3 regions of the Ochrobactrum sp. 19YEA23 genome follow, and region 2 is predicted to be linked to each of the others. Evidence: riboswitches for the same ligand, from Rfam matches in the RefSeq annotation. Region 2 holds a riboswitch; each other region holds the start of a gene.
The links. A riboswitch is a leader RNA that binds a small molecule or an ion and turns the genes downstream of it on or off. The one in region 2 is predicted to bind cobalamin.
Positions count from the first base shown of each region.

Region 1 (3,276 bases), on a different contig from region 2:
AGGCAGCGCCAGCGTCACATCGGGCCAGCGCACGCCGGAAAGATTGCCGAGCAGCCAGAACATGATGCCCCGCGCCTGTTCGGCATTGGCGGCCTTTGTCACGATGAACGAGGTCAGCGCGTTGAAAAGCTGCGAGCCGGCTATACCAGCCAGAATGATGGCGCTGTTGCCGCGCCCGGCTTTCAGCGCCAGCAGTGAAACCAGAACGAAGGCGAGTATCGCCCCGATGAATGCGCCCAGCGAAAGCGTGAGAACGCCAGCGCCAATGCCAAGAATGGCAACGCTGACAGCCCCGGTCGATGCCCCGGCGGAAATGCCCAGAATATACGGATCGGCAAGCGAATTGCGCAGCAGCGATTGCAGCACAACGCCGGAAAGCGCCAGCGCCGCGCCGCAGCATGCCGCCACCACGGCGCGGCTGAGACGATAGCTCCACACGATCCCCTCATCGATGGGATCGAGCACATAGCCTGCATGCCACAGCCGGTTGGCGACGGTCTTCGCCACCACATCCAGCGGTATGGCGGTTTCACCAATCGCCGCGCCCAGCCACAGGGCGGCAAGCAACAGAATGAGCGCCAGAACCCCGGCGCTCACCTTGTTGCTGAAAGGAAGCCTTCCTATGGCCACCAATGCCGTCATTTGTTGAGGTCCGAGGCAGCGATGGCCGCCGCCAGCGTTTCAATGCCTTCAATCACCCGCAATGACGTGCTCATTGACTGCGCATCCATGTCGAAGACATGACCGCCCTTTACGGCAGGCATCAGGCTCGTCACCGGATCGCTTTCGAGGAACTTGTGCTTCACGGCAATATCGTCCGCCGGATAGCGGCGGCGATCCAGCTTGGCAGCAACGATCATCGACGGGTTGGACTTTGCAATCGTCTCCCAGCCGACCGTCGGCCACTCTTCTTCGCTGTCGACCACATTCTTGATGCCAAGCGCTGACAGAATATAGGCCGGAGCGCCGAACTTTCCGGCGATATAGGGGTCGGCGTCGATCTGCGTGCTGGAGAACCAGACAGCCGCCGACAGCTTGCCGCCGCTGGCGCCAATCTTGCTGCGCGCCGCTTCTTCACGCCCTTTCAGTTCGGCAATGAGCTTTTCACCACGATCCTGCACATTGAAGATCGCGGCCAGCTCACCGATTTCCTGATAGACGACATCCATCGTGAAGGCTGCCGTGCGCACGCCATCGCCACCGCCGGAATTATCCTTGCCGACGCAATCCGAAGGCGACGTATAGGCTGGTATGCCCAGTTCCTCGAACTGTTCCGGCTTGGCGACGATGCCGTTCGGTCCGACATGCCACTGGAAATCCGCCGTCACGATATCAGGTTTCTGCGCCAGAACGCTTTCAAAGCTCGGATCGTTATCGGCCAGCCGCTTGACCTTGGCATTGACCTCTTCAAAGCCCTTGAGCACCGGGCCAAACCACACTGCCGTGCCGACCACCTTATCGCCGAGACCGAGGCTGTACAGAATTTCCGTGCTGCTTTGGCCAACAGCCACCGCGCGCGTCGGGGCCTGTTTGAAAGTAACGTCGCGTCCGCAGTTCTTCAGCGTCAGCGGATATTGCGTTTCTGCAGCCTGAAGTGCCGGCACGCCTGCGAACAATGAAAGAGCGCATAGCGCTGCGCGGAACGACGTCTTGCCGTGGAATGTCATGAGAATCCCCGAAATAATGAAAGATGTGGCCACGTCAGCGGGCGGCAGCGATAAGGCACCGTGAGCAAACGGAGATATCCGGGGATATGAATGACGATGTAAAAAGGCGCTTTGCAGCGCGATGTGCTGTCATAACCTGCTCCTGCTCCGGGCATCCCCGCCCGTGACAATGGATGATGGTGGGCTCAAGGCCCTATGACGGCAGGTCTCCTGGCTTGCGGATAGTCGCTTCCATCTGCCTTCCCGCGCCTTTCGTGCTTCGCACGATCAAGCTCAGTGGCATGACGCCTGTTGGCGTCACGAGGATGGACAGCAATCCGCTTACAGTTGCGGGGGCAGCCACGGTCTTGGTCCCTTTTCGGGTCGTCCTCACCGTGTTCCCTATTAATCCCCTTCACTCTCGGTCGGGGAACCGTCGTAACACTATTACGTTCCGATGCCGGACCGGTCAAGTGTTTCCATCCTGATCGAACAGGTTTCGACACACATAAAGCCATGGTTAACAAAGCGTTAATATCACATTGATTTTATTTAATGTTTCAAAATGCTGCCATTCATCTTCCGTTCACTCGTCTCCCAATATTGTCCACCCCACAGCAAAGGAGAACATGATGTTCAAAAAAGTCATTCTTGCAGCCGTAGCCCTTTCCTTCATCGGCGCGCCGCTGGCAGCACAGGCGCAGGATTATCAGCGCAAGCCGGGTCCGCACCGCATGGAGCAGAAGCCACGCCCGTCGCATGGCAAGGAATTCGGCCGCAATGATCGTCGTGATCATGGCCGTCAGCATTGGTCCAAGGGCCAGCGTTACAATGACTGGCGTCGTCATCCGGAAGTGCGCGACTACAATCGCTACGGCCTCCGCCGTCCGGGTCCGGGCCAGCGCTGGGTGAAAGTCGACAACCAGTTCCTGCTTGTCACCACCGCAACCGGTATCATTGCAGGCATTCTCGCTGGCCGTTAAGCCCAGCCAGATTTGACCTCCAGTATTTACAAACAAAGGCCAGAGCTCAGCTCTGGCCTTTGTTGTTTTCCTGGAAAACTGCAACCGGAATTGGCTTACCAAACGTACATACGCCGATAAAACTCACTCGTGGCGGTCGGGTAAAGCGGCCTATCGATTGCGGGCTTTCATCAATATCCATATAAGAATGACCATCACAACAAGCCCGATGGCAAGGCCGACAAGCCCGCCATAAACAGCATCGGTGCTGCCGCCGATCAATGCACCAATGCCAGCCCCCAAAATCAGCAGGATAAGCGGCGGCATGCATCCGATCATTGCGAGGTCCTTGAATATAGCCTTCAAAGCCGAGAATGTAGCCAAGTTTGCCGCAAGCGACAACGGCGTCACGGCGAGATTGTCCAATCCCGCAGTAAACTCAATGTGTTAGTGAAATGGCCTGAGAGAGAAATGGTACGGTCGGTTGGAGTTGAACCAACGACCTCAGGAGCCACAATCCTGCGCTCTAACCAACTGAGCTACGACCGCGTACCTTTGCCGGATCAAGCGCCTCAGCGCCGCCGACAGGGGGTCACATACGGAGAATCGATCCATATTGCAAGCGATTATAGCGCTCTTTTTTCAGAAATTCCCAATTGTCTGATTCA
Region 1 is NZ_JASAMQ010000004.1:383,138-386,413, forward strand. Features, by position in the region: gene QBD01_RS13290 (iron ABC transporter permease) at 1-642, opposite strand, end outside; gene QBD01_RS13295 (ABC transporter substrate-binding protein) at 639-1,667, opposite strand; cobalamin riboswitch at 1,850-2,099, opposite strand; gene QBD01_RS13300 (RcnB family protein) at 2,279-2,629, shown strand; gene QBD01_RS13305 (hypothetical protein) at 2,780-2,947, opposite strand; tRNA gene QBD01_RS13310 (tRNA-His) at 3,081-3,157, opposite strand.
Region 1: another riboswitch for cobalamin. It lies ahead of QBD01_RS13295 (ABC transporter substrate-binding protein); the one in region 2 lies ahead of QBD01_RS20745 (TonB-dependent receptor domain-containing protein).

Region 2 (3,276 bases):
TCTATACGTCCGCGCGAGCGCAGCCGGAAAACCTCAGTAATGCGGCCATCGCCATTGTCGATGAGGATCAGTCGCCGGTCTCCAGCCGTATCACCGCCGCTTTCTATCCGCCTTATTTCGTGCCGCCCAAGCTCATTTCGTCTTACGAAATGGACAGTCGCATGGATGAGGGGCTGGACACGTTTGCGCTGAACATTCCGCCCAATTTCCAGCGCGATCTGCTGGCCGGGCGGTCGCCGACCATCCAGCTTAACGTGGACGCAACCCGCATGAGCCAGGCTTTCACCGGCGGCGGTTATGTCCAGTCCATCGTTTCCGGTGAGGTGAACGAGTTTCTGAACCGCTATCGTGGCACGGCGGACACGAAGGTCGATCTCAATTTGCGATCCCGCTTCAATCAGGACCTGAACAAGAGCTGGTTCGGCGCGATCAACAATGTCATTTCGTCGGTCACCATGCTGTCGATCATCCTGACGGGCGCGGCGCTCATCCGCGAGCGCGAACACGGAACCATCGAGCATCTGCTCGTCATGCCGGTAACGCCTGTTGAAATCATGGTCAGCAAGGTCTGGTCCATGGGGCTGGTCGTGCTGGTGGCTTCGGCTTTTGCGCTGGTCTTTGTCGTGCAAGGCCTGCTGACAGTGCCGGTTTATGGGTCTGTCCTCCTGTTTCTGGCCGGTGCCGCATTGCAGCTTTTCGCAACGACAAGCCTCGGTATTTTCCTGGCGACGGTTGCCGGTTCCATGCCGCAGTTCGGCATGTTGCTGATGCTGGTCCTGATGCCTTTGCAGGTGCTTTCAGGCGGGATGACCCCGCGGGAAAGCATGCCGGACATCATCCAGAACATCATGCTGGTGGCGCCCAACACGCATTTCGTCATCTTGGCGCAGGCAATCCTGTTTCGAGGGGCAGGCATAAGCGTGGTGTGGCCGCAATTTCTGGCCCTGATCGTCATCGGATCGGTGCTGTTTTACTTTGCGCTGCAACGTTTCCGGGCGTTCTTGCGCTAGAGCGGTCGGAACCGCTTTAGCCATTTGTTTTCACGCATTATCCTACGCAAAACCGCTGCGCACTTTTGCTGGAAATGCTCGAACCAAAGCCTTTTGAAAACAATGCCCTGAATCGCTTCGTTGAGAATGCGATTCAGGGCGAAGCCTTTTTGGCGCATTGCCAATCCGGGTCAGCCTTGCTAACGCTCGAAACAGGAAACGGTTTCGCTGTAAAAGGCGGATGAAAAGGGAACGCGGTGAGGCCATCTGGCCAATTCTGCGACTGCCCCCGCAACTGTAACCGGAGAGCTATCTTCCATAATCGCTGAGGCGATTAAGCCACTGAGTGCAGACGCATTCGGGAAGGCGGAAGAACAGCGGCGACCCGGAAGTCAGGAGACCTGCCGTATCCGGTCACCTAGTTTCGACGCGGGGCGTGTCGGGGCGCGGCTTTCCGTAGCGGTGACATTGAACAAATGTTGCCGCCGGAACGAGAGACGGGGTTTCCCTTATTTCTTCGACCTGCGGTCAGGCAATGCTGCCTTGCAGGAGAAGACCTAGGTGCATATTTCAAAATTATCGATTTTGCTGACTGCGGCTTTTGCTGCTGTAAATCCGCTTGACGCATCTGCGCAAACCGCCAGTGCTACGGACGATGCGAATGCAGGTGTGGTGCTCGACACAATCGTCGTCACTCCGCTTCGCCGTGCGACCTCGTTGCAGCGATCGACATCTTCGGTCACGGTCATCGATACGGCTGAAATCGAGCGCTCGGCAGCACCCGACCTGCAATCTTTGCTGAAAACCTATAGCGGCGTTTCGATCAGGACAAATGGCGGGCAGGGGTCCAAGTCGGACATTTATCTGCGCGGCATGTCGTCCACGCAAACGGTCGTGCTGGTCAACGGCGTGCGTTCTGCCTCGGCAACAGACGGCACAACGGCGCTGGCCAATATTCCACTGACCTCCATCGAGCGTATCGAGATCGCCAAGGGCGGTCATTCGGCCCAATATGGCGCTGATGCGATGGGCGGTGTCATCAACATCATTACCAAACAGGGTGGAGCCTGCGGCGAGCGCTCATGGTGCGGCAGCCTGACCACCGGTGTCACTCATCCCTGGGGCGGATATGCATCCGGCTCGATACAGGGACAAAGCGCTGCTGGTGTCGATTATGCCTTTGGCGCGGCGATAACCGGCACGCAGGGCTATGATTTCACCAGCTCTGATGCGTTTGGGCACGAGCCGGATCGGGACGGCTTTCTGCAAGGCTCGTTCAACTTCTCGCTTGGAAAAGACTTCGACTGGGGCAGGCTCTATGCGGACGGGCTTCTGAGCCGGGGCCGCAATCAGTATGACGCCACTGCTCCATACGCGAATGAGGCTTACAGCACTGCGTTCACGGGAAAAGTCGGTACGCGGATCGATCATACGGATGATTGGTCTTCGACGCTTGAGTTCAGCAGCGGCATCGACAGTAGCCGCAATTTCCGCAAGGGCGTGTCCGGCTCCGACCGGTATGAAACCAAGCGCTATGGCGTCTTCGCTTCCACGGAGAAAAGTTTCGAAACGGGTAAGGCAAAACACGTTGTCACCGGCGGTGTAGAAGCCTATCGCGAGACCATCGATTCCACTGTCGACTATGACGAGACGGGGCGCAATCTGGCGGCGGTGTTCGGCCAATATTCTCTGGAATATGAAGCACTGCGCGTGGATGGCGGCGTGCGTTACGACCACAATCAGCAATTCGGCGACGTTACAACTTATAATATCGGCGCGAGCTATGAGATTGTTCCCGATCTCGTTCTGCGCTCCTCTTATGCGACCGGCTTTCGCGCGCCGACATTCAACGAGCTTTATTATCCCGGTTATGCCAATCCCGATCTGGAGCCGGAAAAGTCGCGCTCCTATGAAGTGGGGCTGAACTGGCAGATTTCGGCCGCGACCAGCCTCGATCTTGCGCTCTATCGCAACGAACTGCGCGATGCGATCATGAGCACAGCGCCTTCCTATCTGCCCTATAATGTGGCCCGCGCGCAGATTACGGGCTTCGAGGCGACACTGGGCCATCGCTTCAATGACCAGTGGGGTGTGAAGGGTGTGCTGGACTTCAAGCGTCCCATTGATGAAGAAAACGACACCGATCTTGCCTATCGCGAACGTTTCAAGGCGACCGCCGAGGTGAACTATACGCCGTTTGAGGGGCTCGACCTGACGGGCCGTGTCTTTTACGGCGGTTCGCGCTATGCCGATGCGGCAAATACGCAGAAGCTCGGCAGCTATGTGA
Region 2 is NZ_JASAMQ010000009.1:104,233-107,508, reverse strand. Features, by position in the region: gene QBD01_RS20750 (ABC transporter permease) at 1-1,010, shown strand, start outside; cobalamin riboswitch at 1,193-1,413, shown strand; gene QBD01_RS20745 (TonB-dependent receptor domain-containing protein) at 1,551-3,276, shown strand, end outside.

Region 3 (3,276 bases), on a different contig from region 2:
GACATGGATGTAACGATTATAACGGGCGCGTCCGACGGTATCGGAGCGGAAACCGCACGCCAGATTGCGCATCGCGATCGCGCAGGGGCTGCTCTTGTTCTGGCTGCGCGTAATGTCGAGAAGCTTGAAAAGCTGGCAACAGAATTGCGGCTTGAGGGCAGCACCGTGCTGGTCGTGCCGACCGATGTTACAGATCGCAATGCCTGCATTGCCTTGATTGAAAAAGCGGCCTCGACTTTTGGCCGGATCGACACGCTGATCGTCAATGCGGGCATGTCGGCCCACGCCAATTTCGCGGAAATCAAACCGGAAGATCTGCACTGGATGCACGATCTTATGGAGTTGAATTACTTCGGCAGCATCTGGCCGATCCATGCCGCACTTCCGCACCTTGCAAAGACCAAAGGACGGATTGGGGTGGTCTCGTCTGTCGCGGGCTTGATCGGCGTGCCGGGGCGCTCGGCCTATAGTGGGACAAAGTTCGCGCTTTCCGGATTTTGCGAAGCACTTCGTTCGGAACTGGAGCCCAGCGGTATTTCCGTGACGATTGTTTATCCGGGCGTTGTGAAGACAGATATTCGCAAGGTCGGTTATGGCGCCAGCGGTGAAGCGCTGGGAACCAGCGGCGTGCGTGAAGACGATATGATGTCTGTGGAAGAAGCGGTGCGTCTCATGCTCGATGGTTTGCAGAGGCGCAAACGCGAGGTATTGATGACGCGGCAAATGCGATTGGGGCGCTGGCTCAAGCTGATCGCGCCGCGAATCGTGGATCGTATGGCGCTCAAGGCTCTGAAGCCCGAATTTCGCCCGAAGCCGATCAAACCAGCGCGATGAAGTCCGGTTATCCACGTTCTTCACAGCCATTACAAAATGGATTGCTGATTTTTCGCTTTTCACCAACTATCCGTTGACGGTCTTTTAACTTCGGCTACTATATATAGTGTTCTAGGTTCTTTCGATTCGATGAGTCGAAAGCTAAGAGGGAATTCGGTGAGTCGCCGCCATGAAGGTTGAGACGAAGCCGAAGCTGCCCCCGCAACTGTAAGCGGTGAGTTCTTGTTGATCACGTCACTGGCGTAAGCTGGGAAGACCGACAAGAGCGCTGACCCGTGAGCCAGGAGACCTGCCTTGAGCAATGAACGTCCACGGGCGGGGTGTCCGGTTGGTGTGCAATCATTGAGGCGAGATGTGCTTCTTGCCGATTGCTACTCCGAATGCCCGCTCACAAGCTTCGGGGTGAAGTCCATGTCTGACACATTGTCTAGTTTGTATTGTTCTCTCAGTTCAGGTCCACCTTTCCAGAGGTGATTTTGCGCGGTTCAGTGGTGTTCAGGCATCGCTGACTGTTCCCCGATTTTGTCCGCCTTAACGCGCATGTTCCATGCGCGAACAATCTCTTATGCGCATCTGTCCCGATGGCTTGTGCCTTTGACAGCTCGCGCCCCATCCAGTGAGGAAGAAATGAACGTCACCGTCTATAGCAAACCCGCTTGCGTCCAGTGCACCGCAACCACCCGTGCCCTCGACCGTCAGGGGATCGATTATCAGGTCATCGACATTTCTGCAGATATGGACGCTTACGATCTCGTCACGGGGCTGGGCTACCGTCAGGTGCCCGTCGTTGTGGCCGGAGAAACCCACTGGGCCGGCTTCCGTCCGGATATGATCAACGGTCTTTCGTGACCGTGGCTCTGTCATGAGCTCGGCAATGGGTCTCCTTGTCTATTTTTCCAGTCGCTCCGAAAACACACATCGTTTCGTCGAGCGGCTTGGAATGCGCGCAAGGCGCATCCCCATCCTGCAAAGGGATGAGGAAGAACCGGGCTCGTTGCAGATAGACGAACCATTCGTGCTCATGACGCCAAGCTATGGCGGCGGCGGAACCAAGGGGGCTGTGCCCAAGCCCGTCATCCGCTTTCTCAACAATGCGGGCAATCGCTCGCTGATCCGCGGCGTGATTGCCGCGGGCAACAGCAATTTCGGCGAAGCTTTCGGCATAGCCGGCAAAATAATCTCTGCCAAATGTCAGGTTCCCTATCTCTATCGCTTCGAGCTTTTGGGAACAGATGAAGACATTGGCAATGTCAGGAACGGGATGGAACGATTTTGGACACGGCAGACACAACCCTGATCCGCGAGCGCGACGCAGAGCCGGTCACGCAGGACGCGCCGCAAGCGGCGGCGTCGAACAGCCCCAAGCCCGTCAAGTCTACCGATGGGCTGGACTATCATGCGCTGAACGCGATGCTCAATCTGTATGACGATGAAGGCAAGATCCAGCTTGATCGTGACCGGCAGGCTGCGCAGCAATATTTCCTTCAGCACGTCAACCAGAACACGGTCTTCTTCCATAATCTGCGGGAGAAGCTCGATTATCTGGTGACCGAAAACTATTACGAACAGGCGGTGCTGGACCAGTACTCCTTCAATTTCGTGCGCGACCTTTTCGATGAGGCCTATGCCAAGAAATTCCGTTTCCCGACATTTCTCGGCGCTTTCAAATATTACACCAGCTACACGCTGAAAACCTTCGACGGAAAGCGCTATCTGGAGCGCTATGAAGATCGTGTCTGCATGGTGGCGCTGGCATTGGCGCGTGGCAGTGAACAGCTTGCGCGCGACCTTGTCGATGAGATTATTTCCGGTCGCTATCAGCCCGCAACACCAACCTTCCTTAATGCTGGCAAGAAACAGCGCGGCGAACTCGTGTCCTGCTTCCTGCTGCGGGTGGAAGACAATATGGAGTCCATCGGACGCTCCATCAATTCCGCATTGCAGCTGTCCAAGCGCGGCGGCGGCGTGGCCTTGAGCCTGACGAATATTCGCGAATCCGGCGCCCCGATCAAGCAGATCCAGAACCAGTCTTCGGGCATCATTCCGGTGATGAAGCTTCTGGAAGATTCATTCTCCTACGCCAATCAGCTTGGTGCGCGACAGGGTGCGGGTGCAGTTTATCTGCATGCGCATCATCCCGATATCATGCGCTTCCTCGACACCAAGCGCGAGAATGCCGACGAAAAAATCCGCATCAAGACTTTGTCGCTGGGTGTGGTGATCCCGGATATCACCTTTGAACTCGCCCGCAACAACGAGGATATGTATCTGTTCTCGCCTTATGACGTGGAGCGGGTCTATGGTCAGCCGCTGACCGAGATTTCCGTCACGGAAAAATACCGCGAAATGGTCGATGATGCGCGCATCCGCAAGCGGAAGATCAATGCGCGTGAGTTCTTCCAGGTATTGGCGGAAATTCAGTTCGAGTCCGGCTATCCCTAT
Region 3 is NZ_JASAMQ010000005.1:230,955-234,230, forward strand. Features, by position in the region: gene QBD01_RS14950 (SDR family oxidoreductase) at 4-834, shown strand; cobalamin riboswitch at 931-1,146, shown strand; gene nrdH (glutaredoxin-like protein NrdH) at 1,462-1,683, shown strand; gene nrdI (class Ib ribonucleoside-diphosphate reductase assembly flavoprotein NrdI) at 1,709-2,131, shown strand; gene nrdE (class 1b ribonucleoside-diphosphate reductase subunit alpha) at 2,107-3,276, shown strand, end outside.
Region 3: another riboswitch for cobalamin. It lies ahead of nrdH (glutaredoxin-like protein NrdH); the one in region 2 lies ahead of QBD01_RS20745 (TonB-dependent receptor domain-containing protein).